Regions from separate parts of the Filomicrobium sp. genome, predicted to be linked through region 3. Evidence: predicted binding sites of a transcription regulator. Region 3 holds the regulator's gene; each other region holds the start of a gene.
The links. Region 3 encodes LexA, which represses DNA repair genes until DNA is damaged. Its sites were predicted from a motif close to TGTTCNNNNTGTGTTCNG; they were not measured.
Positions count from the first base shown of each region.

Region 1: a site for LexA is predicted at 8,436-8,453, ahead of K5845_RS07175 (ImuA family protein). Genes of this name have one in related genera too.
Region 2: a site for LexA is predicted at 6,756-6,773, ahead of recA (recombinase RecA). Genes of this name have one in related genera too.

Region 1 covers NZ_JAILWT010000002.1:731,575-742,456, forward strand. The annotation lists gene K5845_RS07140 (GNAT family N-acetyltransferase) at 1-377, shown strand, start outside; gene K5845_RS07145 (thermonuclease family protein) at 446-922, shown strand; gene K5845_RS07150 (ATP-dependent nuclease) at 1,151-3,196, shown strand; gene K5845_RS07155 (metallophosphoesterase family protein) at 3,230-4,357, shown strand; gene K5845_RS07160 (AAA family ATPase) at 4,354-6,981, shown strand; gene K5845_RS07165 (hypothetical protein) at 7,265-7,627, opposite strand; gene K5845_RS07170 (SOS response-associated peptidase) at 7,648-8,337, opposite strand; gene K5845_RS07175 (ImuA family protein) at 8,501-9,262, shown strand; gene K5845_RS07180 (Y-family DNA polymerase) at 9,177-10,700, shown strand; gene K5845_RS07185 (error-prone DNA polymerase) at 10,697-10,882, shown strand, end outside.
Region 2 covers NZ_JAILWT010000009.1:37,205-48,086, forward strand. The annotation lists gene K5845_RS18545 (DUF3772 domain-containing protein) at 1-2,713, opposite strand, end outside; gene K5845_RS21245 (hypothetical protein) at 2,899-3,249, opposite strand; gene K5845_RS18555 (hybrid sensor histidine kinase/response regulator) at 3,640-6,243, shown strand; gene recA (recombinase RecA) at 6,845-8,002, shown strand; gene alaS (alanine--tRNA ligase) at 8,566-10,882, shown strand, end outside.
Region 3 covers NZ_JAILWT010000003.1:137,773-148,654, forward strand. The annotation lists gene trpE (anthranilate synthase component I) at 1-556, shown strand, start outside; gene K5845_RS08080 (SixA phosphatase family protein) at 564-1,082, shown strand; gene K5845_RS08085 (anthranilate synthase component II) at 1,139-1,756, shown strand; gene trpD (anthranilate phosphoribosyltransferase) at 1,772-2,821, shown strand; gene trpC (indole-3-glycerol phosphate synthase TrpC) at 2,825-3,631, shown strand; gene moaC (cyclic pyranopterin monophosphate synthase MoaC) at 3,628-4,110, shown strand; gene K5845_RS08105 (molybdopterin molybdotransferase MoeA) at 4,113-5,318, shown strand; gene K5845_RS08110 (hypothetical protein) at 5,468-5,878, shown strand; gene lexA (transcriptional repressor LexA) at 6,103-6,813, shown strand; gene K5845_RS08120 (ComEC/Rec2 family competence protein) at 6,983-9,145, opposite strand; gene gltX (glutamate--tRNA ligase) at 9,273-10,715, shown strand.

The sequences.
Region 1 (10,882 bases), on a different contig from region 3:
TCGTCGTGCATGAGGCTGGGCGCGTGGTCGGCTTCTACGGCCTCGCGCCTACCGGTGTGGTGCCTTCGGTTCTGCCGCGTTCGATCAGGACGGGGCAGCCGCCCAACCCGGTCCCCTGTATGCTGCTCGGCCAACTCGCAACCGACACCGGATGGGCAGGGCTGGGCATCGGGACCGGTCTTGTGAAGCATGCTCTCCAGCGCTGCGTTCAGGCCGCATCGCTGATCGGCGGGCGGGCCTTGCTGGTCAACGCCGTCGACGGGGAGGCGGCCAAGTTCTGGAGGCGGCGTGGCTTCGAGCCTTCCAGGGATGATCCCCTGGTTCTGCTCCGCTCGATCAGCGACATCGCTGCCTCGCTCGGCGAGGGCGGTGGGTGAAAGCTTGGCTGGCCTCCAACCGTAGCGATCCGCCCCTTCAGTCAGATTGAAGTAGATCAGATCCGCCCATGCAAATTCGTCCTCCCCCATTGCCCACATTCCACTGGCAGATGTTCGTGCTTTCCTTCGCGCTATTCTGGGCGGTCGGCGGCATGCCCGAACCTGCCAAGGCTCAGCCTCGGCCGCAGATTGCGAAGTGCGTTCCCGGCCAGGCCCGTACCGCCGACGAATATTGCCTCGTTGATGGCGACACGATCTGGATCGACGGGGAAAAGCTGCGCATGGAAGGCTACGACACCCCGGAACCGCAAACCCACATCTGTGGTGGCGACGCCGAAATCGCGCTGGCACACCGAGCCAGTGATCGGGTGATCGAGCTGCTGAACTCGCACGACTGGACCGTCGAATATGGAGAGCCGGACAACACCGGCACGCGGACGCTCGTGACGATCAGAATCGGTGGTCGCGACATCGGTGACATCCTGATTGCCGAAAGGCTGGCCAGACCCTGGCCCGATGGCGAAGAATGGTGGTGCAACCCGTAGACGTTAGTTCCACGCCGTCGACCGCCTGGCGAGATCAAACTAACTCACTGTGCGCCCCTTCTCTGTCGTTTCGACGATGATCCGCTGATCCTGGAAGCAGCTTTTCAGCGCCCAGTGTGACCAAGGCTTTGCCGTGCGAGGTAGGCGCGACTTGATGGAGTAGCTGTTCATCGCACTTGCATTCCCGCCGCTCGGATTCGACAACTGGTGTACTCGGGGGAAAATGCCATGCAGCTTGAGCGTGCTCGCATCAGAAATTTCCGTTCACTTCGCGATGTCGAAGTCGTTTTTGGCGCACACACCGCATTGATCGGCGGCAATGGCGCAGGAAAGTCTTCAATCTTGAAGGCTATCGAGAAGTTCTACTCGACTACGAAAAACTGCGACGCTGACGATTTCTTTGGACGCGATCAAGGGCAGCCGATCGAGATTGAACTAACCTTTCACCAGCTTAGCGAGCAAGAAGCCGCAGCGTTCGAGGATCGGGTGCGGGATGGTAGGTTGGTCGTCACCCGCATTTTTGACGGAGGTCCATCAAGTGGACGCTATCATGGTGTCGTTCCACAGATTCCCGACTTCGTCGCTGTTCGGGCTCATTCCGCAGCCACACCCAAGCGCGCTGCTTATAATGCCCTGCGCGAGAATAACCCACTCTACGCCGACCTTCCCACTGCTGGCAGTGCGGCAGCGGTCGACCAGGCGATGCTAACCTGGGAGGCTGAGCATCCCGATCAGTTGGTGCTGCTGCCCGACGATGGTCAGTTTTTCGGATTCCAGAACAACAGCCGAGGCAAGCTCCAGCAGCACACGAGCTTCGTGTTCATTCCGGCGGTTCGCGACGCATCAGCGGACGCGGCGGACGGCAAGACGAGCGTCATCGGCAAACTACTCGAACTGCTAGTGCGCAGTCAGATCCTTCAGCGGCCGGACGTTCAAGCGTTCAAGGCGCAGTTGACCGAGGCCTACCAGGCCTTGGTATCCGCCGAAAATATGCCTGAACTCGGTGCGCTCGCTGGGACCCTCACCGCCGACCTGCGGGGTTTGTATCAAGATGCTGAAGTTTCGTTGGCCTGGCGCGAGGTCGGCGAGATGCCAGTCCCGTTGCCAATGGCGGATGTGTTTCTCAAGGACGAAGGCTTCGGTGGACCGGTGGACAGGCAAGGTCACGGCCTCCAGCGTGCCTTCATCTTTACACTTCTCCAGCATCTTGCGCGAACTGCCGTGCCGGAGGGCGACGAGGCACCCCCTGATAGTGACGTTGACGGCAGTGATGACGCGCCCGCTGCGGCTGCGGCTGCGGTCATGGCGCAGGCACCGACGCTTATCCTCGCAATTGAAGAACCCGAACTGTATCAGCATCCGACCAAACAGCGGCACTTCGCGGAAGTGCTGCGGGGCTTGAGTAGCGGTACGCTCCCTGGCGCGCAGGGCCACACACAGGTTATCTTCGGTTCGCACTCGCCAATGTTCATTTCGATGGGGAAGGCCGACGAGATCAGGCTTACCCGGCGCTCGCATTGTGACGACAGTGAATTCAAGCAATGCAGCCTGCAAGCGCTGGATCTCGGCACCGTTGCGCAGAAGCTCGAACGCGGCTGGAATAAGCCCGCTGGCACTTTCAGTGCACAGACTTTGATGCCGCGGTTGCACATTCTCGGTGCTGAATTGGCCGAAGGCTTTTTCGCCACCGGTGTGATTCTGGTTGAGGGCCGAAGCGATAAAGCGGCGCTCACCGCGACGGCGCGGATGCTCGGCGTGAATTTCGAGGCGGCCGGCATCGCCATCCTGTCAACCGAAGGCAAAGCCAATCTCGATCGTCCCTATGTGATTTTTCGCGAGCTGGGTATTCCAACCTTCATGCTATGGGATTGCGACCAGCAGTTACCCGAGGCTAAACGAACGCCGGCAACCGATCTTGCTTTGAGCAAGCTCGCTAAGCCGAACGATCAGATCGACGCCGCGCCCACTAGCGACCTCATCAGCGATTGTTACGCGCATTTCGAAAAGACATTGGAGCACAAGCTCAAGGAGGATCTCACGCCTGAAGTACACACGGCGTGCCTTGCTGCTGCCTGCGAACCCTTTGGTGTGCATCCGAGCAACGATGCGCAGAAGATACCGGAAATCGTCTATCAGACACTTCTCCGTGCTAAAGAACAGGGCCACGAGAGCGAGATGCTGAAGAGCCTCGTCCGTGCCATGTGGCGTTTCTTCCGCGATGAGGAAATCCCGGACCCGACGGAGGCGCAAGCTCCGGTAGCAGTGGGTGCGTGATCCATGTGTGGCACTGTAACGAGGAACTGATTCGTGGCGACGCTCAAGATCATCCATACGGCTGACTGGCAGCTCGGAAAGCCGTTCGGGCGCTTTCCGCAGGAGGTGCGTAGTGCGTTGGCTGAGGCTCGCCTCGATGCCATCGATCGCCTCGGTGCTGCGGCAATATCCAGCGGTGCCACGCACATCGTCGTCGCCGGTGATGTGTTCGACAACGTCGAACCCGGCGACCGCATCGTCACGCAGATGCTGTCACGTATGCAGCGGGCGTCGGTCACCTGGTGGCTGATGCCGGGCAACCACGATCATGCGCGAGCCGGTGGACTCTGGAGCAGGCTGCGCGGGCGTGCGCCTGCCTCAGTCCGGATCGTGGACACTCCCGAGCCTATTGAGATGGAGCAGGGTGCTTGGCTTCTGCCGGCGCCCCTGGAGCACCGGAAGACGGTGTCCGATCCTTCCGCGGCGATGGTCGATATGACGACGCCGCCGGGGGCACTCCGCATCGGTCTCGCACATGGCTCCATCACAGAGTTTGGCGCCACCGGAGAGAGCTCCAATCTGATCCCGCCGGATCGCGCCAAGTCCGCGGGCCTTGACTACCTCGCGCTCGGGGACTGGCATGGCTTTTTGACGGTTGGCGACCGGACCGCTTACAGCGGGACCCCTGAAATTGACCGGTTCGGGCGCGATGAGCCGGGCGGCTGCATCGGCGTGAGCCTGCGATCCAACGAAACGCCCGAGCTGCAGCGGATCGAGACCGGTCGATATCGCTGGATGTCGCGCCGCTGGAGTATGGAGAACATGGAAGACTTGGACCGTGAACTCGCCGCGCTCCGCAGCGAGGCGCGTTTGTCGGACGTGCTCCTTTCGCTCCATCTCGTCGGTGTGGTGAGTCTCGCCGACCGCGTCACGATGACGTCGGCCGTCCAGGACTGTCTGGCGCACGAACTGCGGCATTTGGAACTCGACGCGGATGGCCTGACCGCGCGTCCGACGGCAGAGGACGTCGCCCAAATCGATGTCCAAGGTGCGCTCGCCGGGGCGACTGCTACCCTACAGGCCAGGGCTACCGGATCGGGTTCCGATGCCCAGATCGCCGCCGCGGCGCTGGAGCGTCTCTATGTCGAGGCGATGCGATTCGATGCGGAGGTTGCGCGATGATCCTCAAATCCCTGGAGGTCGAGAACTTCCGCAAGTTCCGCGAACCGCTACGCATCGACGGCTTCACCGACGGTTTGAACATCGTAGTCGAGCCGAACGAGACGGGCAAATCTACCCTATTGGAGGCCCTGCGTGCGGCCTTCTTCATCCGCTACTCCGCCAAGACCGAACTCGTCCGTTCCTATGTCCCGACTGGTGATGACGTGGCGCCCCGTGTCACTGTCGGCTTCGGCCTCAACGGGCAGACTTGGAGGCTCGAGAAGCAGTTCATGAAGTCTCCCTCCGTGCGACTTACCGGCGCGAGCGGGCGACGAGAGAGCGATGCGGCCGAAGAAGCGCTGCAGGAGCTGCTCGGATTCGAGCGGGGCAACAACCGGGGCAGCGATCCCGAAACGCGCGGGCCCCTTGGCATGCTCTGGGTCGAGCAGGCGACGGCACTCTCCGTGGAGAGTCCAAACCGCATCGTGCGCGATACCGTTCGGGGAGTGCTCGAGGCGGAAGTCGGCGCGGTGACGGGTGGTCGACGCTTTGACGCGATCCGGGCCAGCATCGAAGCGGCATATTCAGCGCTGCGCACATCGGCGACGGGCAAGTCGCGCGGCGACTTAGCGGTGGCAGAGGCTCGCGTGTCCACGGCGACGGCTGCCCGCCAGGCGGCCGAGACCAACTTCCATGAATACGAGAACACTCTCACCGAGTTGGACGCGGCGAGGTCACGGCTTAGGATTATCGAGCGTGATCTCGTCGACCCAGAGGCGGCGGAGCAGCGAAAAAAGCTCGAGGCGGACCAGAAGGTCGCGGAGACCGCCTCTCTGCGGTCGACTGCGGCGGAGGCGCAATTCGGACGCGCCGACGAGGTCGCGAAGACGGCTTCGTCGAGGATCGAGCGATTGGACGCAGCCGAGGCTCGCGTCGGATCCGCCGGCACATACCTCGAAGAGAAGGCTCGTCTGCGGGACGAAGCCAAGGCTGAGGCTGCTCGTGCCGGTGAGGAGGAAAAATCACTCCGCGCCGCGCTCGACGAGGCTCGCGCGGAAAGGGAGAAACACGAGGAGGCACTGTCCTCCGCACGCGCGCGATTGCGCGGGTTCGCTAATGCCGCGGGCGCTCGTCGCGCGATCGATGCGCGAAAAGCTCTAGCCGAGCTAGAGGAGCGTGAGCGTGCGCTGGTTGATGACTCCGCCGGGGCCGTCGATAGTGACGACCTTGAGGAGATTACCGAACTCGAGCTTGCCGCCATCCAGGCACGCGCCCGGTTCGAAGCAGGCGCTGTGAAGGTAGAAGTCGAACTCGGGGCGGGCGCATCTTTGAGGATTGACGGGTTGACGACCGACGTCACCAGCGTTGACGTCCTCAAGACCACCAAGTTCGAGTTGGGTGATGCGGGCAGCCTAGTCGTGCGCCCGCCGCAGGGTTCGGGTCAGTCCATTGAGGCCGATCTTGCAGCGGCGACGGAAGAACTCGCTTCCGCCTTGCGGTCGCTCGGCATCAAGTCGCATGCGGAGGGCGTGGCCCGGAACGAACGGGCCTCCGCTGCCAAGCGCGAGTTGAAGGCGCTCCGGACACAGATCGCCTCGGCATGTCCTGGAGATCCGACAATCGGGTTGGCGCCCGGGGCAGATGCCCTGCGCGCCTTCGTGGCCGAGCTGGGCGACATCGCCGACGTTGTCGCCCCAACCGACAATGTCGACACGCTGGAGAAGGCGGTGGTCGACGCCAAGCTCGCCGAGGCTGCCGCATCCGGAAAGCGCGAAGACGGGAGGACGGCTCTGTCGAAGGCGGAGAGTACGCTCGCAACGGCCGAAGCCGATTATTCCGCAGCCATCCGCGAATCCGAGGCTGCGGCTGAAGATCTCCGGAACCTCCTAGAGATCGGGGATCGGGAAACGCTCGAAGCGGCGCGCGGTGAGGCTCAGCGGGAGCGTGCCGCGAAGTTCGAAGCTCTCGAGAAGGCGCGCGAAAGCGCCACGTCTTTCGACGCCGACGCTATCCGACGCCGCATTGTGAACCTCGATCGTGCCGCCAGCCGGGCCGGCGAGGAACGACTTGAACTGACCGCCCGGATCGCGTCGCTCGAATCCACGATCGTTAGGGAAGGGACAAACGGGCCTGCCGGTCGCCTTGCCGAAACGCGGGAGGAAGAGGAGGCCGCGATCGCCGCTTGCGATCGTTTGCGGCATGAGGCCGACATGCTTGAGGTGCTCCGCGAGGCGCTGTCGGATGCCGCGAATGAAGCGTCGAGGACATTCCTCGCACCCGTCACGGCTCGGGCTAGTCGATACATCCAGCAGCTTCTTCCCGGATGTGATCTGTCATTCAACGAGGAGCTCGGGCTGACCGGCCTCACGAGGGCGGGGATCGATGAATCCTGTGGTGATCTCAGTCGAGGCACGCAGGAGCAGTTGGCGATATTGACTCGGCTCGCTTTTGCGGACCTCCTGCTCGAGGATGGAGCGCCGATCTCTCTGATCCTCGACGACCCTCTCGTCTATTCCGATGATGCCCGCTTGGAGACGATGACCGACATCCTGCAGGACGCTTCGAAGCGGATGCAGGTGATACTTCTCACGTGCCGGTCGAAGGCTTTTCGTCACGTCGAAGCCAATAGGATCACGCTGAGATGAGCAAACGGATGGATGCGGCGAACCGCTACAGGCTCGCCTTCACTGAAGCGGAGGAGGCGCTGGTCGCACGGATCGATTTGCGTTGATCGCATGCCAACCATGCCGAGGCCCGTGCTGCCTACCTCGCGAACCAAGCCGATCTTGGATATGTTGAGATCGCTGAGAGAGCGGGACGCCGTGCCTGCTCAACGGATCAGCTATTGGACCCAGATTATCAGCCTGGACGCTTGAAGGGCTCATATGAGCAGCCGTTCGAGCGCAATGATTGCCGGAGCGAGGAAATCTATACTGGCCTTCCCGCGAGGCGCTCGTCGAGAACCGGCTCGTCCCAGGTGCGCGTCACCCCGAGCCACTTGTCGATCACCGCCTGAAACTGGGGCTCTGCGAAACAGGTCTGGAACGTGTAGAGGCGATTGACCACTTGCCGCATCAGGTCGCGCATCTCCTCATCGTCGAACCGCGACACGCTTCCCCAGGGGATGTGGTTGCCGTCGGCGTCGATGACGAAGACATCGGAATAGTCACCGGTCTTCGTGACCGGGACCGGCCCCGCATGCAGGTCCTCCAGCATGCTGTTGCGGACGCAGATCATCGCCATCGCCTTGGCGAGCGTCGCCGCTAACTGTTCTTCTTCCTTCCGGCCCATTTTCGTCCTCCGGATCATTGTCAGAGGCCCGGCAACATGCCATCGGCGGCTGCGCTCGCTGGCGTCTCCGCGATCACCAGCCGCTCGTCGGGCAGCGGCCGTTGCAGGTCCTTCGCTTCCTTCCAGTCGGCGGTTAGCCAGGTCTCGACTTCGTCACGGCCCGTCAGGATGACGGGCATGGCCTTCGGATGGATCGGTTTCACCACGCCATTGGCCTCGGTCGTCAGGAAGGCGAACAGCTGATGATCGCCCGGACGCGGGGTCCGGTTCGATCCGCGGGTTCCGCGCCATGGCGTCCAGATTCCCGCGAAGAAGAACAGGGGCTGGGTCTCATCGAGGGCGAACCAGTGCAGCGGTTTGCGCTTCGTGACCGGATCGGGCTTTTGCCCATATTCGGAAAAGGCGGTGGCCGGGACCACGCTGCGATGCTCAACTCCGAGCCATTTGCGCCAATGGGGGCTGGCCGTGTTGCGGATATTGGTGACGCCGGTGTCCGGTGCATCGCGGGACTTCAGATATTCGATGGGCGTCGGCATGCCCCAGGTCAGCGAAGCCAGTTCCCGTCCGCCATCGGTGTTGCGCACCACCGGAGCCGGCCGGTCGGGATAGACGTCGATCGAAGGTTCGAGATTGCCGATGCTGTCATGGGTGGCGGCCACGAAATCCCTGATCGCCTGCTGATTGGTCGTAATGCGATACAGGTTGCACATCGCCCCACTACTCTCCTTGCGAATACTTTACGCCACCATAGGGCATCGCGCGCCGTCGATCACTTCCGGGATGGCCGAGATTGACTCTCGACCCACAAGAGAACAAATAAAGAACATAGCAACAGAATCGACCAGTGCAAAGCCCCGGAGACGCCATCCTCATATGCCCAGCCGTGCCGACAGCCCAGCCATTGCCGAACTTCGGGCGCGCATCGCGCGGCTCGAAGGCGATGGCGTGCGTCCGCACGAGGTGCTGCCCTTCGGGATCGCGCCGCTGGATCGCAAGCTGCCCGGTGGCGGACTGGCGCTCGGATGCCTCCATGAAGTCGCCGGAGGCGGCAACGGGGCGGTGGATGGCGCGGCTGCCGCCTGTTTCACCGCCGGGATCGCCGCCCGCACCGCCGGCCAGGTGCTCTGGTGCGTGGCGCTCCAGGATCTCTTCGCACCGGGGCTGGAGCAGGCCGGATTGCCGCCCGGCCGGGTGATCTTCGTCGAAGCCGGGGACGACAAGGCGACTCTCGCCTGTATGGAGGAAGGGCTGCGGCATGGCGGGCTGGGGGCGGTCGTCGGTGACGTCGCGCGCCTGCCGATGCCCGCCTCGCGGCGGCTGCATCTGGCCGCGAAAGGTTCGGCGACGATCTGCATCGCGTTGCGCCGCTGGCGGCGGCAGGCGGAGGCGAGCGATTTCGGGCAGCCGACGGCGGCGATGACCCGCTGGCGGATCTCGGCGCTGCCGTCCGCGCCCCTTCCGGTTCCCGGTGTTGGACGGCCGCGCTGGCTCGTTGAGTTGATCCGGGCGCGGGCGGGCGAATGTCTCGATATCGAACTGGAGGCGTGCGATGGCTCGGGTCATCTCTGTCTTCCTGCCGAACTGGCCGACAGACCGGTTGCGGCGGAAGGCGGGCGACGCAGCGCCGCCCGGTGAGGCGCCGCTGGTCATCGCCGGAAAGGAGAAGAACCGCCGGGTGGTGACGGCGGCCGATCCGGCCGCGCAGGCGCTCGGCCTGCGCGCCGGAATGCCTGTCACCAAGGCCCAGGCGATGGTGCCCGGCCTCCACATCGAGCCCGCCGACCCGCGGGCCGACCTGGACAGCCTCGAACGCCTCGCGCTCTGGGTGCTGCAACGCTTCTCACCTATCGTCGCCGCCGACGCGCCGGACGGGATCGTCATCGACGCGACCGGCGCCGACCATCTGCATGGCGGTGAGGCGGCCATGCTGGAGGTGCTGACCGGTCGGCTTGTCATGTCCGGCGTCACCGCCCGCGCCGCCATTGCCGATAGCTGGGGCGCGGCCCATGCGCTGGCGCGCTACGCGGCCGATCCGCTGTTTGTCGCCCCTCCCGGCGAAACCGTCCCGGTCCTCGCGCCGCTGCCGCTGCAAGCACTGCGCCTGCCGCCCGCGATCGCGGTGGGGTTGAATGACCTGGGCTTTGTCCGCATCGGCGACCTGATCGGGCAGCCCCGTGCGCCCCTGACCCGGCGCTTCGGCCCGGAGCTCTGCCGGCGTCTCGATCAGGCCCTGGGTGCGGTCGCCGAACCCATCGAGCCGATCCGACTGGAGGAGCTGGTCTCCGTCCGCCGCGTCTTCGCCGAACCCATAGGCGCCGCCGAGACCATCGCGCGCTATATTCGCAAGCTGGTCATGGCGCTCTGCGAGGCGCTCGAAGGGCGGGGTCTTGGCGCGCGCCGTCTCGACCTGCTCTGCTACCGCGTCGACAACCGGGTCGAGACGGTGCGCATCGGTCTGGCCATGCCGGTGCGGAATCCCGCGCGCCTGACCCGGCTTCTCTGCGACAAGATCGAGACGATCGCGCCAGGCTTCGGCGTCGAGATCATGTCGCTGACCGCCACCCTGGCCGAACCGCTGGCCCTGAAACAGGCGGCCAGCAGCCTGATCGAAGAGGGGGCGCCGGATCTCTCCGGCCTGATCGACACGCTGGCGAACCGGGTCGGCGCGCGGGCGGTCTATCGCTTCGCCCCGGTGGCGAGCGATGTGCCCGAACGCTCGGTCCGCCGCCTGCCGGCGCTTGCCGAGGATACGGGCGCAGGCTGGCCGGACCATTGGCCGCGCCCCTCGCGGCTGCTCTCCCAGCCGGAGCCGATCGAGACCATGGCGCTGCTGCCGGACCATCCTCCGAACTGGTTCTCCTGGAAGGGCGTGCGCCGCCGTGTTCGCCGGGCCGACGGCCCCGAGCGCATCTTCGGGGAATGGTGGAAACGCGATGCCGAGCTCATCGCTGTGCGGGACTATTTCCGGGTCGAGGACGATGCCGGCGAACGCTTCTGGATCTTCCGCTCCGGCGATGGCGAGGATGCGGCCACCGGCTCGCATCGCTGGTTCCTGCACGGGATATTCGGATGAGCGCGCCCGCTTACGCCGAATTGCAGGTGACGTCGCATTTCTCCTTCCTGCGCGGCGCGTCCTCGGCCGAGGAGCTGTTCGCCGCGGCGGCCGCGATGGGGATCGAGGCGCTCGCCGTGACCGATCGCAACACGCTGGCCGGCATCGTGCGCGCCCATGAGGCGGCGAAGGAGGCGGGGGTG
Region 2 (10,882 bases), on a different contig from region 3:
TGGCCAGTACGATCTTCAGTCCGTCCAGGTCGCGTAGATGAATGTCGCGTTGCGGGAACGGGAAGCCAATTCCTTCCTCAGCAAAACGTTTGACGATCTGGGTGCGGAGTTCTGTCTTCGTCCCCAAGGTTTTGCCGACATCGATGATATAGACCCTGAGAGAGAACTCTAATGCGTTGTCGCCAAAATTTTCAAAGGCGACAAACGGCGCTGGGTGTTTTGCTACAAGCGATGAGTTTTCCGCAATGTCCATGAGGACGGAGATGACGTGCTCAGGGTCCGCTCCGTAATTCACACCAACAGGTATCGTCAGGCGCCCCATCGCGTTGCGATGGGTGTAGTTGATTACGGTACCAGTAATCAGTTCCGAGTTTGGGAGAATGACGCTCGCTCGATCGAATGTCTCGATCTCGGTTGCACGGACTGAAATGCGACGAACGTACCCGCCCTGGCCCGCGACATCGATCCAGTCGCCGACCTTAATCGGGCGCTCGACCAACAAGATCAAGCCCGACACAAAGTTATTGACGATTGATTGTAGGCCGAAACCGATACCAACGGACAATGCACCGGCGACCAGCGCGATGTTGGTGATATCGAGGCCCGCGTAGGAGATAGCGGCCAGCGATGCGACGCCAATTCCGAGATAGTTGACGCCGGTTGAGATCGAGTTGCTCAATCCCTGATCCGTGCGCTTGGGGTGCAAAACCGTTTCGGAGAGCCAGCGCTGTAGAACGCGTGTCAGCGTTAAAAGGACAGCGAAGATGCCCAGAGCGATTGCGATGCGGGCAAGTGAAATCTGGACGCCGCCGATTTCGAAACCGAACAGAGCACGGTTTGCGAGGCTGCCGATGTCTGCGGTGGAAAAGCCGAAGGATAGCAGCAGAACCGGGATGCCGACGACCACGAGGATGCTGTCCAGTACGACAGCCGTGATGCCTGCCATCCGTCGCCGCAGGTCGATCGAAAGACCATGAGGATCTGCGGCCGCGGCTTGAGCTCCCGGATTTTGATCTGGTTCCGCTGCTATTGCTCGATTGGCGAGGTAGAAGAGCAACAGAAGGATGATCGCAGAACCGGTCATCAACACCTGATTGCCGACGTAGCGCGCCAAGGCGATGTAGCCCCCGACAAGAGCGACGACGATCACTACGGCCGCTAGCAATAGGGGCAATCGAATGAGCTCTGCTCTCAGTCTCGCTAGCGAGCTATCGTTATCGACCGATAGTGGGAAACGCATTCGGGAGACCAAGGCGAATAGAACGGCCAGTAAGAGGCTGGCGGTCAGGGTCGTTACGATGCTGAAGGGCAGCGGTAGATAAAGAAGCCTGATGAGTTCTCGTAAGGCGAGATCAATCACGTAGACAGCGGCGATCAACTTTATCAGTCGTGCAAGGCGCCGCGCCGTCTGATTGTCGAATTCCAGGACACGCCATGCAGGCTGGTTGGGTCGCAAGTACGCCCTCGCGAGGGCGGTGCTGACTTTGTAAATGATAACGCCTTCGAGGATCGTCGCGGCTAGGTAGCCGACCTGGAGGTAGAGCAACCCCAGAAAATCGAGCCCGAAATACAGCGCACTTGCACCAGCTATGGCTGGGATGGCCCGTAAAGGGGCTTGAGCCCCGGCCATCGACACTTTCAAATAAAAACCTGGATCTGCGATCTGCGATGCTGAAAGGCCGCGCAACAGACGCAACATTAAAAGCTTCAATACAGCGTAGAATGCGAAGCTACCCAGAATGACAGCAATCGTTGCCGGGAGCTGGATTAAAACATTGGACCACCAGCCAGCGGTAATTGCCTGTACTTGAAGTTTGGCACTCGGGACAGCGCGCCAGATTTCCTCCCAGAAGGCTGGGGCCAGTGGCGACCGTGAGCGTCGCAACAGGTCGCGCGTGAAGATATCTTGTCTCAGTTCTTGGACACGACCGGAAAGCTGTCGTGCGCGAACTTCAACGAGGCCGGCTGTTTTTATTGCGCCATCGATCGCTGCGGCTATGGCATTCAGTCTGCTGCGTTGCGCGGCGATCGTGGCAGATTCTGGCGGTATGTCTTTGCCGTCAGGCGCCGGACCAAGTCGGCTGATTTGGGATCGAACATCGTCGAGCTTGGGGCGGAGTTCACGGGCTAGACGTTGCGAGTCCGCGATTACGGCTTCGATCACAGGGAGTTGGTCGATGAGCTCTTTATCGCGGCCTTTGACGCGCTCTACGCTTTTTTCCAGCGCTTCTATGCGGCTTTCAAGGCCCTGGGCTTGGTTCAAGCCGTTTGTGATATCAGCGGGCAGCTCAGTCGGTGTCGGTGCGACCGTATTCGCCGGGGCCTCGCTTTCCGACGACTTCTCGGATGATGCTGCGGGCCGTGCGTCCCCGTTGGTAGCCTGACCGTTGCCATTGGTTGGCGCCGGAGCTGCCGCTGGGGTGCCGTCTGCCGTCGGGGTATTGGTGCTGGGTTCGGTTTTCGTTTGGGCGGGTGTTGCGGATTTTTCCGCCTTGCCTTCGGCCTTTTTTGCTTCGTCAGGCTGCTGCGCAAACTTTTCAGACGGCCACTGCGTACGGCGGGCGGGCGGTGCCCCGGCCGGAGCAGGCTCGCCCGTTGCGGATGGTGGTGTTGCCGGTGGTGCAGTCGGCGTCTGCGCGGCCAAAGGCAGCGCGCCCATGCCAACAAGTGCTAGGATCACATAAAGGCCGAGCCGCCTGATATCCGCAAACATGACAATCCTTGTTCAGGCGGCGGCGTTTATTCGTCGGCCGCGCAGCTACTCTGACTGTAGATGGCCGTAAAGACGGCATAAAAGCCGATGAAGAGCTCTTAGTTGGATGCGTCAAATGCCGCACAGGATTGCCAGTGCGCGCTCATGATCGCAACCCCTCAGTGCGCCGCACCCTCCCCAACCTTTCAAGCTTCCGTCTTGCCGGCGGTGCGTGCGGGACGCGAAAACGTGGGCTCGACGACCTCGCCGTTGCTTACGACTGGCTTGCCATCTTTGATGCCCGTTTCAATCACGACATCCACTGGACCACCGGTCATGATCAGGTGTTCGGTATCGTCACGTCTGATGAGTACCAATCGCCGCCGACCATCAAGGTTCGTTTGCGCCACGACGTCGAGACGGGGCTCCTGGCGGGCGCGAAATAAGCCCGCTGTCGGGCTGACACCTTCGGCGTAGCTGCGCCAAAGCAAGCCACCAACGACGATGGATGCGGCAACGAAGGCGAAGATCGCGAGATAATAGAGAATGTCCAACATTCATTTCCCGCGCGGACGGTGCCGCGCCCTTTTTTGGCTGATGCTTCAAGGTTGCCCCTTGCGGGGTGAGCCGTCTATCGACCTCGACGGTTTTGCGATGTGCCAGCCGAATGCGTGCAATAGCTTCTGAAATCTCGCTGGCGGATTGCGTTTATTGTCCCGTCTATAGCTTGCAATTCATGTCATTTTAACTCTGATGATCGAACAGTTAGCGGTGTCGCAAGGGTGTTAGCGTGGGGTTTTCCCCTACAAATGTGGCCGTGGCGCAGTCGTCATTGCCCCATTCTGCGAGAACCGAATACTGTCGGCTGAGAGTGTATCGAGTATATGTACAAGCGTACGCAGGCTTCTGAGAGCCGCCCGCAACAGAATCGTATAGCTTGCCCGCCTATGAGCGGAATTGGAACACAGCGACAACATGTGTTCGGTGACGGGCCTGCTGTCCTTGCGGACGTGCGCGCGCACGCCGGATTGATTGCTGTTGTGGTGGGGGCTGGTGCAGCTCTGATCGCACTTATTGCCTCCGGGACGGCACAGCCCATTCTGCTGATCGTGCTTTCGCTGCTTGCTATGGCGGGCGCATTTTTCATCTTCGGATGGATGGTGGGGCATATCCACTTTGGCACGGCTCAGTCCCGACATGACGTCGCTGGGATGCTGGCGGACGATTTCAACGAGGCATTGCAGCTCACGCGTAACGATGGGGCACGGGTGTGGGCGAATAAGCGTTTTGATCGCATTCTCGACCGTTCGGCAGCAGGGAATATTGCAGCGTTAGAGCTTGGCCTTGGCGGCAGTTCGGCAGCTTCTGAAGCCATTTTCAGACTGACCCGCGCGGCGCAATCAGGCTTGGCACGCAGTGAAGACGTCAAGGTGACGCTTGCGAACGATGCGCTGGGTCCGCGCGAACTGATTACGTGGGTTCGGATCAGCGTCTCGCCTTTCCAATCAGGTGGGGCTTCCAAAGACAAGCGGCCGCTCGTCCTCTGGAAAATCAGCGACATTACTTCGGAGCGTCAGAAGCAGGCTGCAGCCGTCGCCGGTTACGAGCTTCAGCTTGAGCGCTACGAGACGATGCCAATCGGATTGCTTGCAGCTGATGACGACGGTGCGATCGTTCATATGAACGGCACGCTGGCGAGATGGCTCGGCGTTTCCGACAAGCTGGGGGCCTCGACGCGCGTCAGCAAGTTAGCGGATCTGCTTGCGGCCGACGGTGCCGAACTTCTCCTCGACATGCGCCGGCGGCGCCGGCCTGACGAGATTGTCAGCACGGATCTGGATCTCGTTTGCGAAGACGGACGCCTCTTGCCTGTGCGTATTGTCTGCCAAACGGCGAACGATGCCTTGAGCGCGTTGGCGGACGATCCAGACGAATTTTCGCAACCGGTTGGTGGTGGCATGGTGATTGCCGTCATGGACCGGCGCGAGGAGGAAATCGACGACGCCACAACTGAGGTTGCCGGCGTCCGGTTTGCCCGCTTTTTCCGGTCCGCCCCGATTGGTATTGCCACGATTGGGCGGGATGGAAAGATTTCGAGCACCAACGCTGCGTTCTCTCGCATGATCGTGGATGGAACGAGCGGCATAGGCGAGGCGGCTCTCGATGTTCTCGCTCGTACCGGCGATGATGATACGAGCAAGGCGATTGGCGACGGGCTAGAGAAGGTGTTGTCGGGGCGCGGCAACATACCGCCCGTGGATATCGTCGTCGGGGCCAAGTCTGAATTTACGCGGCGCGTCTACATGAGCCCGTTGACGCATACGGGAAGCTCTTCGGAAGCTGCAATCCTGTATGCGATTGATGTTACTGAGCAAAAAGCTCTTGAGGCTAAATTTGCGCAAAGCCAGAAGATGGACGCTGTTGGCAAGCTCGCGGGCTTTGTTGCCCACGACTTCAACAACATGCTGACGGCAATCATCGGCTTTTCCGACTTTCTTCTGCAGACGCATCGTCCGACCGATCCGGCGCATGCCGACATCATGAACATTAAGTCGTCGGCGAACCGAGCCGCGGGGCTTGTAGGCAAACTGCTTGCGTTGGCGCGTCAGCAGACACTTATGGTTGAGCCGCTGCAGTTGGGTGAGGTCATGACCGATCTGGCTTCGCTGCTAAAACGCTCCGTTGGCGAAAAGATCGAATTGAAGCTCTCGTCGGGCCGTGACCTTTGGTACGTCAAGACCGACAAACTTCAACTCGAGCAGGCCGTCATCAACCTCGCGGTCAATGCGCGCGATGCGATGCCGGACGGTGGGCGTCTCACAATCCGCACGCGTAATCTGACCGAACGTGAGTCCCGTCGCTTGCAGCAGCGGGGTATGCTCCCTGGCGAATACGTGGAGATCGAGGTCAGCGATACGGGGACCGGTATTCCGCCTGATGTAATTGGCAAGATTTTTGAGCCGTTTTTCACGACGAAGGAGGTCGGCAAAGGCACGGGCTTGGGGCTGGCAACAGTCTACGGCATCGTCAAGCAAACCGGCGGTCACATCTATGCGGAGAGCTCGCTGGGTGACGGGACGACGTTCCGCATATACCTGCCGCGTTACCATCTCGATGAGAAGGACGAAGCGGCGATTACCGAACGAGTCGAAGCCAAGAACCGCGTGCAGAAGGCTGATCTCACGGGCGCTGGGCGTGTGCTGCTGGTCGAAGACGAAGATGTCGTACGCTCGTTCGCCGTCCGGGCTTTGACCCGCCAAGGCTACGAGGTTCTCGAAGCTTCCGATGGCCTGGAGGCCCTCGATGTCATGGCCGAACAGAACGGCAATATCGATATCGTGGTTTCCGATGTCGTGATGCCTGCGATGGATGGGCCGACGATGCTGAAGGAAATGCGCAAAACGAATCCCGACCTCAAGATCATCTTTGTGTCGGGCTATCCGAACGAGGCTTTCCAGCAGGCCCTGGGTGAAGAAACGTTTGCCTTCCTGCCCAAACCGTTCTCGTTGCCTCAACTCGCGGCAAAGGTGAAAGAGCAGCTCGAAACATAAGGCGGGTGTGATTTTTTGAGATTTTGTGGCTGACTGATGGGGTATTCCTGCAACACACGCCACTGATGTGCCCCGAACCTGCACGAATTTTGCCGCCAGTGAGACAATTTGCCATCTGATTGCCATAAGCCCTGGGGAAAACTTTTCTCATTGGGGCATAAGGCGAGTGCGTATCATGGTTGTTGACGTCGTCCTTCCGTTCGTAAGTCTTCTCGGCATCATTGGCGTCGGAACGCTTTCCGGTGTCGGGGCTGCTGTCCTCCTCGCATCTCTCTGGTAGATCGGCTGACAGCTTCCGTTATGGAGCGCGCGGCAAAGCGTTATGCTTGCCGCGCGTTTTCATTTGTTGCTTCGGCGATCATGTTTCGTTGCAACGCATTGCGTGTGTCCACTGTCTTCACACGGGTTTTAGGAGCCTGCGATTTAACTGGACCGGCTGATTTGCTATGACTGCATCAGTGGTGACGCTTTCTCTTACGGAGTGCGCGCACTGAGCTCTGACAAATGCGCTATGTTCTCTCCTTGTTCTCAGTGAACAAAAAGTGTACGTTGTGACTCGCGGACATGATCTGCAACTCACGACAACATCGGGAATCGCGTTATGAGCAAGCCGGAACTTCGTGTCCTCGAAGGGGGAGCTATGGATAAGCAAAAGGCGCTGCAGGCCGCGCTCGAACAGATCGATAAGAACTTTGGCAAGGGCTCGATCATGCGGCTCGGGGCCAACGACAAGTCGATCGATGTTGAAGCGGTGCCGACTGGCTCGATCGGGTTGGACATCGCCCTTGGTATTGGTGGTTTGCCGCGTGGCCGAATTATAGAGATTTATGGTCCTGAATCCTCCGGTAAAACCACGCTTGCTCTGCATGTTGTGGCCGAGGCTCAGAAAAAGGGCGGCATTTGCGCCTTCGTCGATGCCGAACACGCGCTTGATCCGGTTTACGCGAAGCGGCTGGGCGTCAAAGTAGAAGATTTGCTGATTTCTCAGCCAGATGCTGGTGAACAGGCGCTGGAAATTGCCGATACGCTCGTTCGTTCGGGTGCCGTGGATGTATTGGTCATTGACTCGGTGGCCGCACTGACGCCAAGGGCGGAACTTGAAGGCGAAATGGGTGATAGTCTGCCTGGCCTTCAAGCCCGTCTGATGAGCCAGGCTCTGCGCAAGCTTACGGCTTCCATCTCCAAATCACGCTGCATGGTCATCTTCATCAACCAGATCCGGATGAAGATCGGCGTCATGTTCGGAAACCCGGAAACGACCACCGGTGGCAACGCGCTCAAGTTTTACGCTTCGGTTCGTCTCGACATCCGTCGCATTGGCCAGATCAAAGAGCGTGACGACGTTGTTGGCAATCAGACCCGCGTTAAGGTCGTGAAGAACAAGGTCGCGCCACCATTCAAGCAGGTCGAATTCGACATCATGTATGGTGAAGGTGTCTCCAGGGTCGGAGAGTTGGTTGATCTGGGCGTTAAAGCCGGCATTATCGAAAAGTCGGGGGCTTGGTATTCTTATGGTGACCAGCGCATAGGGCAGGGGCGCGAGAATACGAAAACGTTCCTCAAGGAAAATCCGAAAATCGCCGCTACGATCGAAAAGGCTATCCGCGAGAACGCGGGCCTCGTCGCGGATCATTTGCTGGTTGATCCTACCGTCGCTGAAGATGAGGACAGTGAACCGGCGGAGGTGCCGGCGGTTGTTGGCGAGGATGAAACCACTGACGATCAGGCCGGTGGCCGTAAATCGCGTGCCCGGCGCTGATTGAACACAGATCTGATCTAAGTCGAAATTTCGCGATGTTGGCGGGGTGGTTCTGAAGCGGACCCTCCGCCTTTCGCGTTCTTTAGCCTTGAGCGACTGGCTTAGAGGGCTTCGGTGTCCCGGAGCCCTTGCCTGGACAGGGCGCGCGTGCGCCGATAAAACGGCGACGAACTGCCGTTTTGGCTGTCCCGTGGTGCGGGGTGGGCAAGCGTCAGGCAGCGGTTGCCTTCCAGTTCCATCTTGATGGCGGAGAAGGCGACGCTACATCGATAAGACGACTTTTCTGGAGCCTGCGCGTCCGTTTTTCGCCGTCATTGCTTCTTCCGGCGTTTTTCCGGGTAACCTGACGGGCGTGGCGGGTGGCAGCTTGCACAACTTCAAGCGCCGGGGATCAGGCGGAATACGCTTCGCTGGAAATGAGAAATAGTCTACAGCCTGAGCGTTTCGCGCGAATCCCGTGAGGCGTCAGGCTCTAGGGCTTGGAGTTGGCACTCTCTGACAGGATGGAATAGCACGCGGGGCAGACCCACGTTTTTTCTACGACCGCTAGCACGAGGCGATGAATGACCGGCGTTAATGAGATCCGAAGCGCATTTCTCGAATATTTCGGGAAGAACGGCCATGCGATAGTGCCGTCGTCGCCGCTTGTCCCGCGGAATGATCCGACGTTGATGTTCACCAACGCCGGGATGGTGCAGTTCAAGAACGTATTCACCGGTCATGAGACACGGGACTACGTGCGTGCTGTCACGTCGCAAAAATGTGTGCGCGCGGGCGGTAAGCACAACGATCTCGACAACGTGGGCTATACGGCGCGCCATCACACGTTCTTTGAGATGCTCGGCAACTTTTCATTTGGTGATTACTTCAAGGATGTCGCCATCGAATTGGCCTGGAACCTGATCACCAAGGAGTTTGGACTCGATCCCAAGCGTCTCCTGATCACGGTCTATAAAGAGGACGATCAGGCGTTCGATATCTGGAAGAAGCTCACGGGCTTTCCTGATGAGCGGATTATCCGCATCGGAACATCCGACAATTTCTGGCAGATGGGGGACACGGGCCCCTGCGGGCCGTGTTCGGAGATTTTCTTCGATCACGGGGAGCATATCCCTGGCGGACCTCCCGGCTCGCCGGACGAAGACGGTGACCGTTTCATCGAAATTTGGAACCTCGTGTTCATGCAATACGAGCAGGTTACGCCTGGGGAGCGCGTCGACCTGCCACGCCCTTCCATTGACACTGGCATGGGGCTTGAGCGTATCGCAGCGGTTCTTCAGGGGACTCACGATAACTATGAAACAGACCTGTTTCGCGCTTTGATCGCGGCTTCGGTCGACCTGACGAATGTAGAAGCGACGGGTGAGCACAAAGCGAGCCACAGGGTCATCGCAGATCACTTGCGCGCGGTTTCGTTCCTCATTGCGGATGGCGTTCTGCCTGCGAACGATGGTCGTGGCTACGTCCTGCGCCGCATTATGCGACGGGCGATGCGTCACGCTCATCTTCTTGGCGCGACGGAGCCGTTGATGCATCGGCTCGTTCCGGCGTTGATGCGGCAGATGGCGGAAGCGTACCCCGAACTTAGCCGGGCTAACGCACTCATTACCGAGACGCTCAAACTTGAAGAAACGAAATTCCGCACGACTCTGATCAAAGGGCTCGGCCTATTGAGCGAAGCTTCGAGCGACCTTGGCAAGGGAGACGTCTTCTCTGGGAATGTCGCCTTCAAGCTCTACGATACGTACGGTTTTCCACTCGACCTAACCGAGGATGCATTGCGGACGCGCGGCATCGCTGTCGATCATGCTGCTTTCAACGCGGCTATGGAGCAGCAGAAAGCCGAGGCCCGCAAAGCTTGGAAAGGATCGGGAGAAGCGGCGACGGAAACCGTCTGGTTCGAAGTGCGGGATAAGGTCGGCGCCACCGAGTTCCTCGGTTATGACACGGAGGCGACCGAGGGTGAGATCCTCTCGCTCATCAAAGACGGCAAGCCCGTGAAGACCCTCAAGGCGGGTGACGAAGCTCAGATCATCCTGAATCAAACGCCTTTTTACGGAGAGTCCGGCGGACAAGTGGGTGACACGGGTGTTATCCGCGGACCGAAGGGCGCCGTGTTCCGCGTTACAGATACGCAGAAAAGGTTGTCTGATCTTTTTGTTCACTTCGGCACGGTTGAGAGCGGGGCCTTCAAAACCGGCGAACCCGTCAGTCTCGAAGTTGATCATGCGCGGCGGACAGCGACGCGCGCCAACCACTCTGCAACGCACCTTCTGCATGAGGCTTTGCGCCAGGTGCTTGGAACGCACGTTGCTCAGAAGGGCTCGTTGGTTGCGCCAGAGCGTCTGCGGTTTGACTTCTCACATCCCAAGCCGATGACGGCTGATGAAATTCGCGAAGTCGAGCGTCGGGCCAATGAGATTGTCGTTCAGAACGTTCCTGTTGAAACGCGCCTGATGGCACTCGACGACGCGATGGAGTCGGGGGCGATGGCGCTGTTCGGCGAAAAGTATGGAGATGAAGTTCGTGTCGTTTCCATGGGCTATACACCTGGGGATGCGTCCGAATCCGTGGGCAAGAAGGCCAACAAAGCTTGGTCCGTCGAATTGTGCGGCGGTACGCATGCCAAGCGCACCGGCGACATCGGTCTCATCAAGGTCGTCGGTGAATCCGCGAGTGCCGCCGGCGTTCGTCGTATCGAAGCGCTGACCTCGGACGGCGCGCGCGCATATCTTGCGTCGCAAGACGAACGGCTTCGTGAGGCTGCGGCCATGCTTAGGACGCGGCCGGAGGAAGTTCTTGATCGCGTTCGTGCACTGCTTGAGGAGAAGAAACAGCTTGAACGGCAACTGAGCGATGCGAAGCGCCAGGCTGCGCTCG
Region 3 (10,882 bases):
GGCCGACCCAAAGGAGCGGGCAGAACACCTCATGTTGCTCGATCTAGGCCGGAACGATGTCGGACGAGTTGCAGAAGTCGGCACCGTCAACGTCACCGCTCAGTTTGTTATCGAGCGTTACAGTCATGTGATGCACATCGTCTCGAACGTTGTCGGACGTTTGGACAGCAAGACCCATGATGCTGTTGACGCGTTGATGGCCGGTTTTCCAGCGGGCACCGTGTCGGGCGCGCCCAAAGTTCGCGCGATGGAGATCATCGACGAATTGGAGAAATCCAAGCGCGGTCCTTATGCCGGTTGCGTGGGCTACTTCTCCGCGGACGGAAACATGGACACGTGCATCGTGTTGCGAACGGCGTTGGTAAAGGACGGTATGCTGCACGTTCAAGCCGGCGCCGGCATCGTGCACGACTCCGTCCCTGAAAGTGAACAGCAGGAATGCGTGAACAAGGCCAAAGCTATCGTGCGTGCAGCAGAAGTCGCCGTGCGATTTGCGTCCGGGACGGCACGCTCAGCGCCGGAAGCCTCCAGCAGCAATGGCGGATTGTTCGGGTGATCGGCACATGCTGACGTTATCCTTGTTGCGCCATGCAAAATCGAGTTGGGATGAGCCTGATCTACCCGATCACGAGCGGACGCTCTCAAAGCGGGGCACAAAGGCGGCGACGGAGATCGGACGCTACATTGAGCGCAATGAGGGCCGTCCTGAACTCATCTTGTCGTCAGATTCGGTACGGACCCGCGCAACTGTGTCCCTGGTTCTGGCAGAACTCTCCGGCAATCCGCCCGAAGTCGTGTTCGACGAGGGTCTTTATCTCGCCTTACCCGCGATGATTTTGGAACGGCTGCGCAAGGTAAAGGGCGGGCAAAAGCACGTCATGGTCGTCGGGCATAACCCCGGGTTGCATGCGCTTGCATTGTCCTTGACCGGAAGCGGGGATCGCAAGGCGATTCAGAAAATGGCGATGAAATTTCCAACTGCCGGGCTTGCCGTAATCACCTTCGATGCCGACGATTGGAATGCCATAAAACCGGCTGCCGGCACACTGAAGGACTTCATTATCCCTCGCGAGCTGGCTTGACGCGCTAGGGCCCGCTTTCTACAGCTTTGAGCTGGACTTTTGGAGTGCCGCCAAAGATGCTGCTGCTCATCGATAACTACGACAGTTTTACCTATAACCTCGTGCATTTTCTGGGTGAACTTGGCGCGGAAAGCACCGTGCGCCGGAACGACCAGATTAGCGTCGATGAGGCGTTGAAGCTCAAGCCGCAGGCGATTGTTCTCTCGCCTGGGCCTTGCACGCCCAACGAAGCCGGGGTTTGCCTCGACCTCATCGAAAAGGCGGCGGGGAGAATCCCACTGCTCGGCGTATGCCTAGGTCACCAGTCGATAGGTCAAGCCTATGGCGGCAAGGTGGTGCGTGCGCCCATTCCGATGCACGGCAAGTTATCGACGATCCGTAGGCGTGATACCGGCATCTTCAAAGGACTGCCGGAAACCTTCGAGGTCACTCGCTATCATTCGCTGATTGTCGAACGGGAGAGCCTGCCGGACTGCCTCGAGATCACAGCTGAGACTGATGACGGCATCATCATGGGACTTCAGCACCGCGAGCATCCTGTGCACGGCGTTCAGTTTCACCCTGAGAGCATCGCGTCAGAGAAAGGGCACGATCTGCTGGCGAATTTCCTCGAACTCGCAGGCTTCACGCCCAATCGGCGTGACACGGTCACGCCGCGGCCGCGCGCCGCCTAACCAACCGGGAATGCGATGGGGCAAGTAGACATAGCTGCGGCGCGTGGAGACGGTATCAAGACCGTTCTCGACAAAGTGGCTAGCGGCACGACCTTTAGCGAGGACGAAATCAGAACAGCGCTCGAGCTGTTGATGACAAGTGCCGCTAGCGATGTGCACCGCGCCGCTTTCCTGATGGGGCTGCGCGTGCGCGGTGAAACCATCGCAGAGATCACCGGCGCTGCACGCCTGCTGCGCGCGCGCATGCATGCGGTGTCCGCGCCGCCAGGCACCATCGATATCGTGGGGACGGGCGGCGACGGTCATGGGACTTATAACGTGTCGACATGCGCCGCGCTCGTTGCTGCCGGTGCCGGCGCTACAGTCGCCAAGCACGGCAATCGCTCGGTATCTTCGCGCTCCGGAGCCTCGGACGTTCTCAGTGCGCTTGGCGTCAAGATCGACATTGATGCCGATAAGGTCGCGGACGCTATTCGACAAGCGGGCATCGGCTTCATGTGGGCGCCCATGCATCATCCGGCGATGAAGACGTGGGCGCCGGCTCGCGCGGAACTCAAAGTACGGACATTGTTCAACGTGCTCGGTCCGATTGCGAATCCGGCGAACGTCAAACGACAGGTCGTTGGCGTGTACGATGTGCGGTGGGTGGAACCTATCGCAGATGCCTTGAAGGGCTTGGGGTCGGAGCACGCATGGGTCGTGCATGGATCTGATGGGCTCGATGAATTGACGACCACTGGCCCGTCAACCGTGGCAGAGGTCAAAGATGGGGCCGTTTCTGTGTTTGAAATTTCCCCCGAGCAGGCGGGGCTTGAACGCACATCACTTTCGTCCCTGCAAGGGGGGGATGCGCAAGAGAACGCCGCGGCGATCCGTGCGGTGCTCGATGGTGCGGCCGGACCCTTCCGGGATATCGTGTTGTTGAACACGGCCGCTGCCCTGGTGGTTGCAGACAAGGCGGCCAATCTCATTGACGGCGTTGAGATTGCGTCGCGCGCAATCGATAGCGGTGCGGCGCGTGCCGTGCTTGATAAGCTCGTCGCCGTTACCAACGCGGACGCATGACATATGGCTGCTGACATTTTGGAAAAAATCACCGCGTACAAGCGGGAAGAAGTCGCGGCGGCTAAAGCAGAAGCTCCGCTGCAGATCATCGCCGAGTATGCACGTAGCGCCGGACGGCCGCGTGGTTTCGTTGCCGCGATCAACGCGCGCATGGCATCGGGACAGCCCGCGCTTATTGCCGAGATCAAGAAGGCAAGTCCATCAAAGGGGCTTATTCGCGCAGACTTCGATCCCCCCGCGCTTGCCGAAGCCTATGCCGCGGGCGGCGCAACCTGTCTGTCCGTGCTAACCGACGCACCCTCGTTCCAAGGTTCGCCGGACTATCTGAGGGCTGCACGTGCAGCATGCACGCTCCCCGCTCTACGCAAGGACTTCATGATCGACACGTATCAGGTCGTCGAGGCACGAGCATGGGGCGCGGATTGCATCCTCATCATCCTGGCGCAGGTCGACGATGAAACGGCTGCGAAGCTCATCGCCGCCGCGGCGGACTGGGGTATGGACGCGCTCGTTGAAGTGCATGACTCCGCGGAATTGGCGCGCGCCGCATCGCTTGGCGCGACTTTCATTGGAATCAACAATCGCAATCTGCGCACATTCGAGACGACGCTAGAGACCACCGAGCGTCTCGTGCCCGAGGCTCCGGCGGGGGCCACGCTCGTGACGGAAAGCGGCATCTTTACCGCTGCCGATGTCGCACGGATGCAGCGCGTCGGGGTGAACGCTTTTCTGGTGGGCGAAAGCCTTATGCGGCAAGCCGATGTGCGTCGTGCGACCGAGGCTTTGATTGGCAGGACGGAGGCCGCGTGAAAAAGCTTTCCCATCTCAACGAGAAGGGCGAAGCCCGTATGGTCGACGTCTCCGAAAAGGGCGTCACCAGCCGGACGGCCATTGCGGTGGGTTTCGTCGCGATGCAGCCCGAGACGCTGGCACTTGTCGAATCCGGAGAAGCCAAGAAGGGTGACGTTCTCGCGACTGCGCGCATCGCCGGCATCATGGCGGCCAAGCGGACGCACGAGTTGATCCCGCTATGCCATCCGCTCGCGATCACCAAGGCCAGCGTCGAATTTGAAGCGTCTCACGCCCCCGCAGGGATTCGCGTTCGGGCCGAGGTTAAAGTCGCCGGTCAGACAGGCGTTGAGATGGAGGCGCTGACTGCTGTTTCGGTTGCCTGTCTGACGATCTACGACATGCTGAAGGCTGCCGATAAGGGCATGGTATTCAAAGACATCCGACTGATTGAAAAAACGGGCGGACGGTCGGGAACATTCCGCGCAGAAGGACAATAATAATGGCGCCGCTTTCCGTGCCCGAAGCCCTCGCGCGCATTCTCGACGGCGTTCGCGCAACCGAGATGGAAGAGGTTGATCTGTTTGGGGGACGCGGACGCATTCTTGCCAGCACGTTGACCGCGCAATTCTCCCAGCCGCCGTTTGATGCGTCCGCGATGGACGGCTACGCTGTGCGTGATGCAGATGTGGCAACGCTTCCAGCCCGTTTGACGGTGATCGGCGAAGCTGCGGCTGGACATCCCTTCGCCGGCACGGTCGCAGAGGGACAGGCCGTTAGAATTTTCACAGGCGCGCCGGTTCCAGAAGGAGCCGATGCGATCGTCATCCAGGAAAATACCGATCGCGAGGGTGATGTTGTCGTTGTCCGCGAGGGCAAACCGGATCCTGCGCATGTCCGCAAACGCGGAGGTGATTTCACGAAGGGCGATGAACTTCTTCCTGCAGGCCTGAAACTTGCCCCGAGGCATTTGTCGCTGGCCGCAGCCATGGGCTACGGCAAACTCCCGGTGATGCGCCGTCCGGTCGTTGCAATCCTGGCAACGGGCGACGAGTTGGTCGAGCCCGGGACACCGGTTGCGGCAGGACAGATTGTCTGCTCCAACCCATACGGCATTGCGGCGATGGCTGAAGCCGTGGGTGCGGAAGCGCGATTGATCGGCATTGCACGTGACACAGTGGACAGTCTGACTGAAAAGATCGCTACCGCTGAAGGTGCAGACATCCTTGTCACGATCGGCGGAGCGTCCGTCGGCGATCACGACCTCGTCGCCAAAGTTCTCCAAGCGAACGGCATGACGCTCGATTTTTGGAAGATCGCTATGCGGCCAGGCAAGCCGTTGATCTTCGGACGTCGTGGCGCGCAACGCGTGATCGGCGTACCAGGTAATCCTGTGTCGTCCTTGATCTGTACGCGCGTCTTCGTTGTTCCCCTCATCCGCAAACTGCTGGGCCTCGATACTGGAACCGACGCTCTCATGACTGCGCGGCTAACCCACGCAATCGAGAAAAACGGGCCGCGCCAGCACTATATGCGCGCACGTCTCATGACGGGCGAAAATGGTGTCATGGAAGTTCGCGCCGCGGGATCGCAGGACTCATCGCTGTTGGAGCCGCTGTCGGCTGCGAATTGTCTGATCGTGCGCCCGGCCGATGCTGAAGCGCTTCCGGAAGGCGCGTCCGTCAACGTGCTGCGTATTGATTTTTGAGGCCGCCTTCGCTGGCATTTCTCCCGCGACGCAAAACTACAACAGCCAGTGAGCTAATATGATGTAAGCTGTTGATCAGTTGCCTAATTTGAATTGAGTAATACTCAGTCCACGTCTAATCTCCCCACAATTTATGGGGAGGAACCTCAATGCGCGGCAATTTTTTTGTCGGATTGATCGGTGTAGTTTTGGGTGGATGTGCCTCCGCTTCGAGCGAAATTACGGCTCAATACGTTTCGCCAATTCCATATCAGAACTACACATGCGATCAGATTGGCGCGGAAGCTGCCCGAATTTCTCAACGGGCGGCTCAACTCGCCGGTATTCAAGATTCAAAATCCACAAATGATGCTGTCGCAATGGGCGTCGGGCTAGTGCTTTTCTGGCCGTCGTTGTTCTTCATAAAAGGTGATGGTCAGACCGCAGCAGAACTTGGCCGACTAAGGGGTGAGTTCGAAGCTTTGGAGCAGGTATCAATTCAAAAAAACTGTGGCCACAAATTTAGACGCGACATCCAATCTTCACCAACGACGACAAGTTCAGTCACTCCGCCAACGTAAGGCAGTTGTGTCGTCGGTGGCTGCCTATTTCTCAATACCTTCGCTGCGCCCTCTTGTAGAACGTGTCAAGAACGGTTAGTGTCTGTTCATGGTTTGTACAGATTCTGTCCTAAACGCGGCGAGAGAGTTGAGGGATGTTCTCCACGCCCATTCGGGCTTGGTTTTGAGAACGCCTGAAGCTTGCGTCGCCGATGAGAAAGCGGCTAGCGGGGCGCGCTGAAATTATGCTGACACAAAAACAAAAAGAGCTTCTTCTGTTCATTCATGAGCGCATGAGTGAGACGGGTGTTCCGCCGTCGTTCGATGAAATGAAGGACGCGCTCGAACTCAAATCGAAGTCTGGTATCCATCGGCTCATTACGGCATTGGTGGAGCGTGGCTTCATTCGACGGCTTCCTCATCGAGCACGCGCTATCGAGGTCATCAAGCTTCCTGAAGGCTCAGAATCGGGTGGTGTCAAAGTCGGCGGCTTCAGGCCAAGCGTGATCGAAGGCGGAGGCGGCTCCAAGCCAGTCGAGCTCTCAGCGCCGAGCACAACTGTGATCGACTCCCAAACGGTATCCGTGCCGATGATGGGCCGTATTGCGGCGGGCGTTCCGATTAGTGCGATCCAGAACCATACCCATGATATTTCCTGCCCACCCGACCTTCTGGCTAAGGGCGAACATTTCGCGCTGGAAGTCCACGGCGATTCGATGATCGACGCCGGCATCCATGACGGCGATATCGTCATTATCAAGCGGTGCCATACGGCGGAGAACGGCGACATCGTTGTGGCTCTTGTCGATCGGGAAGAGGCGACGCTTAAGCGCTTGCGTAAGAAAGGCTCCACCGTCGCTCTCGAAGCTGCCAATCCGCAATTCAAGACGCGTATTTTTGGTCCCGATCAAGTGGATGTGCAGGGACGGCTTATCGGATTGATCCGACGGTATTGATATGTTGTTTGGCGGATAGAAATTGCCGAAGCCCTTTCGCTAATCATCATCCTGGCATTCATTGCCGAGATCCAATCTGGCACTGGGGAGGCCGTTGTCTGGTTGTGCTTTCCCCCATTGCGTTGGCCCGGGTTGAACCGCGGATCCTGGGAACACTCCCCGAGATGTCTCACGGCGCTGCTTCATCCGTGCTTTGATAGGCCGCTGTCCACGGCCTTCTTCCCCGAGCGCCTTCAACCGTTTCGACGCGTAATGCGCCAGATTTGTCGAGATAAACCGCGTGCGTTCCCTCGCGTTCTAATGCGGATCGATCGATGATGAGTTGGGGCTGCGTGCAAGATCGCGGACGTGTGCCCTGGACAATCAGTATGTGCGCTTGACGGCAATCATCACGTAACGCTGCGGGGTGGCGCGTGATGGCTACGATCTTTCCATCAATCGCACCGACGCACCCGACACCGTCGCAGGTCAAAGCGGGTGCGCGGGTTACATCGGCAGGTCTTCGTGCATCTCCGTCACGCGCAAGCCAGCGTGAGAGTTCGAATTCATCGCGCGAACTGCTGAGGCCGTTGAGGAAGCCGTCCGCTCCGCGCAGGAGCACGAGATTCCCGGTTCCGCCGACAAGAAGCGCAGGGCGTTCTGCAGTTGGGGCAAGAGCAATGCCGGCAGCAATCACTAGGACGCCTAACAATCGCCAGCGGTACCGCATCAGCGCCAACCACAAGCACCCCGCCGCGACAAGAGCGATTGCGACATTGGGAACAACTGGTAGAAGGCTGACAGCGCCTTTGAGGCCGGCAACCCAGGTGGCGGCCGCGGTCATTGCTTCAATGCCGTACCCCATTACAATGAGCGGCAGCGTCTCTAAGCCCAGTGGCATCAAGACGAGCGTTGTCAACGCAGCCGGCATGACAACGATATTGCAGATCGGGATTACGGCGAGGTTGGCCAGAACCGCATAGTGCTGGTTTTGATGAAAGTGGTAGATGGCGAAGGGTGCGATCGCCGCGCTGGCAATAATGGTCGATAGAACGATCCCGCTGAAAAAATAAAAGAACCGCATGTGCACGCCGCGATGGGGACCAGACGGCGCACGGAACCGTTGATTGATAGCTTCGTAACTTGCGACCAGAGCAATCACGGCGGCGAAGGACATCTGGAAACCGGGATCGATGACGCTTTCTGGAAATAGAATGAGAAGTATGAATGCTGCGACGGCAACGTTACGGAGGGCCACGGCCTGGCGATCTAACAGCATGGCTGAGAACATGACGGTGATCATGAGAAACGCGCGCACCGTGGCGAAGGTACCGCCTGAGATCATGAGATAGCCAAAAGCGCCGAACATCGCGCCGACAGCAGCCCATTTCTTTATTGGGAAGCGCAGGGCGATGGACGGAAAGAGTGCAAAGAGGAAGCGTAGTGCGACGAAGACAGAGCCCCCCATGATCGCCATGTGTAGGCCTGAAATCGACAGGATGTGATAGATGCCCGACGCACGATAAATCTCGTTTGTCGCATCGGAGATGCCGCCGCGCTCGCCAGTGATCAGGGCCGTCGCGATCGCGCCGCGTTCATCCGGCAACGCGGCTGTTATGCGATCCCCGATATGTTTGCGCAGGCGTGCAACCCAAGTTTCCAGCTTCTGGGCGAGGTTTTCTGGTGCGCCGTCTTCGATGACAATTGGAGGAGAGGTGGAATACCCGACGGCTCCGATGCCTCGATACCAAGCGTATCGCGCAAAATCATAACCTCCTGGAAGTGCCGCACGCGGTGGCGGCGACAGGTTGGCTGTGAGTGTTATTTGATCTCCCAAGCTCACGCCTGCCGTTGGATTTCTCGTAGTCACGCGAATGCGCGCGGGCAGTGCGTTTGGGGTGAGCTTGTCAACGCTTAGGGGGCGTAAGGTTAAGCGCTCGCCCCCCTCCGCTTTCGGCTCGATCAGTTCCACGATTCCGCGCACCGCCACGGGCCCGATTTGCGTTTGTAACACTGGCGCGCGGACCCACTCGGTCCGCAGTTTTGCCACAACCAATCCGAGGCCTGCTAGTCCGGTGAACGCAATCAGACTGCCGAGCAAAGTGGCGCTAGGCCGCATTATGATGAGTACCGTCGCAGCCAACGACACCGCTAAGAAGAACCAAACAGCCGGTTCAAGGGGCAGTGCAAAATATAAGGCGCAGCCTGTTCCAAAAGCCACGGGCTGCCAGTAGAACCACGCTGCCCGTTCCGCTTCGAGTTGCGCAGACAGCCATGCAAAGGGCGCGCGTAAGAGCCCCGTGCGGCGCGGGGCAGCAATCACATCGCTGGGCTCGTCCCGCAAAAGCGTCATAGGCTCGGTCCCGCCTCCCCCTCACCGGCTCCTTAACCTTCGCGCTCGCCTATGCTACAGGGCCTGCAAAACAAAACCAGCCGTTGCGGCAGCTGATGTCGCGACTGCGCTCAAAACATGTGAGCTCATGACAAAACCTTCGAAGGCGGGCAGCGCCGCTCCCGTCGTCCGCTTCGCTCCTTCACCCACCGGTTTTCTTCACATCGGAGGGGCCCGTACAGCGTTATTCAATTGGCTTTACGCCAAAGCGAGGGGAGGACGTTTTCTACTCCGGATCGAGGACACCGATCGTGCCCGGAACAGTCCCGAGGCCGTTGCCGCCATTCTCGACGGTTTGAAGTGGCTCGAACTGGACTGGGAAGGTGATCCCGTCTCCCAGTACTCGCGCGCAGAGCGCCATCGCGAAGTCGCCCACGCTCTTCTGGAGGCGGGTGGCGCTTATCGCTGCTACCTGACACAGGACGAGCTCGCCCAGATGCGCGCGGAAGCTGAGGCGGAAAAGCGTCCATTCCAGGTGCGCTCACCGTGGCGGGACAAACCGGCCTCGGATGCCCCGCAAGACAAACCCTTTGCCATCCGCTTGAAGGCTCCGCGCGAAGGGGAGACGACGATCGCTGATCATGTGCAAGGGGACGTCACATACTCGAATAAAGAACTAGACGACCTCATCATTCTGCGATCGGACGGTTCGCCGACGTACAATCTCGCGGTCGTGGTAGATGATCACGATATGGGCGTGACGCACGTTGTTCGCGGCGTGGACCACCTCACGAACGCCGCTCGTCAAACGCAGATTTATCAGCTCATGGGATGGGACGTGCCGGAATGGGCGCATGTTCCGCTGATTCACGGGCCTGACGGTGCGAAACTGTCGAAACGGCACGGAGCCCTCGGCGTCGAGGCATACCGGGCGATGGGCTATCTTCCGGCCGCGCTGCGCAACTATCTCGTTCGGCTCGGCTGGAGCCACGGAGATGACGAAATCATCTCGACCGATCAGATGATCTCCTGGTTCGATTTGGACGGTATCGGCAAGAGCCCTGCGCGTTTTGACTTCGCCAAGCTGGAGGCCTTGAACGGTCACTACATTCGTTCAACGGACGATGCGGAGCTCGTCGCTCGAACCGAAGCGATTTTGCCTGAGATTGAACGTGGTCGCGATATTCCGACGAGCCTCGATGATCTCGGCCGCGCTCGGCTCGTTGCCTCGATGCCGGGATTGAAGGAACGCGCGAAAACACTTGTCGAACTGATCAACAGTGCGAGCTATCTGTTCGCGCAACGGCCCCTTAACCTGCAGGAAAAAGCAGAAAAACTCTTGGACACCGATACGCGGGCTATGCTGGGCCGTCTTTTGCCGCGTTTTGAATCGTTGTCCGGCTGGGAAGCGGTCGACCTTGAAACGGAAGTGCGGACCTTTAGCGAGCAAGAAAACCTGAAGCTTGGCAAGGTCGCGCAACCCTTGCGTGCCGCACTTACGGGTTCGACGGTTTCGCCGCCTGTTTTTGACGTGATGGCCGTGCTTGGCCGTGAGGAAGCGCTTGCGCGCTTACGAGATCAAGTTGCCTAGCCAATCTCTCCAAGGCTTTGAAAGCCATGGTGTATTTTTCTGCATCGGCTCAACTTATTCAGTCGATTGCTTAGAATTTCGGCACGGGCTTGCGTAAAAAGTTCGGCTGATGTTCTAGCTGACAATCCCACCATAGGTTATCTTGCCGCGCGTGCGAATGTGCAGTA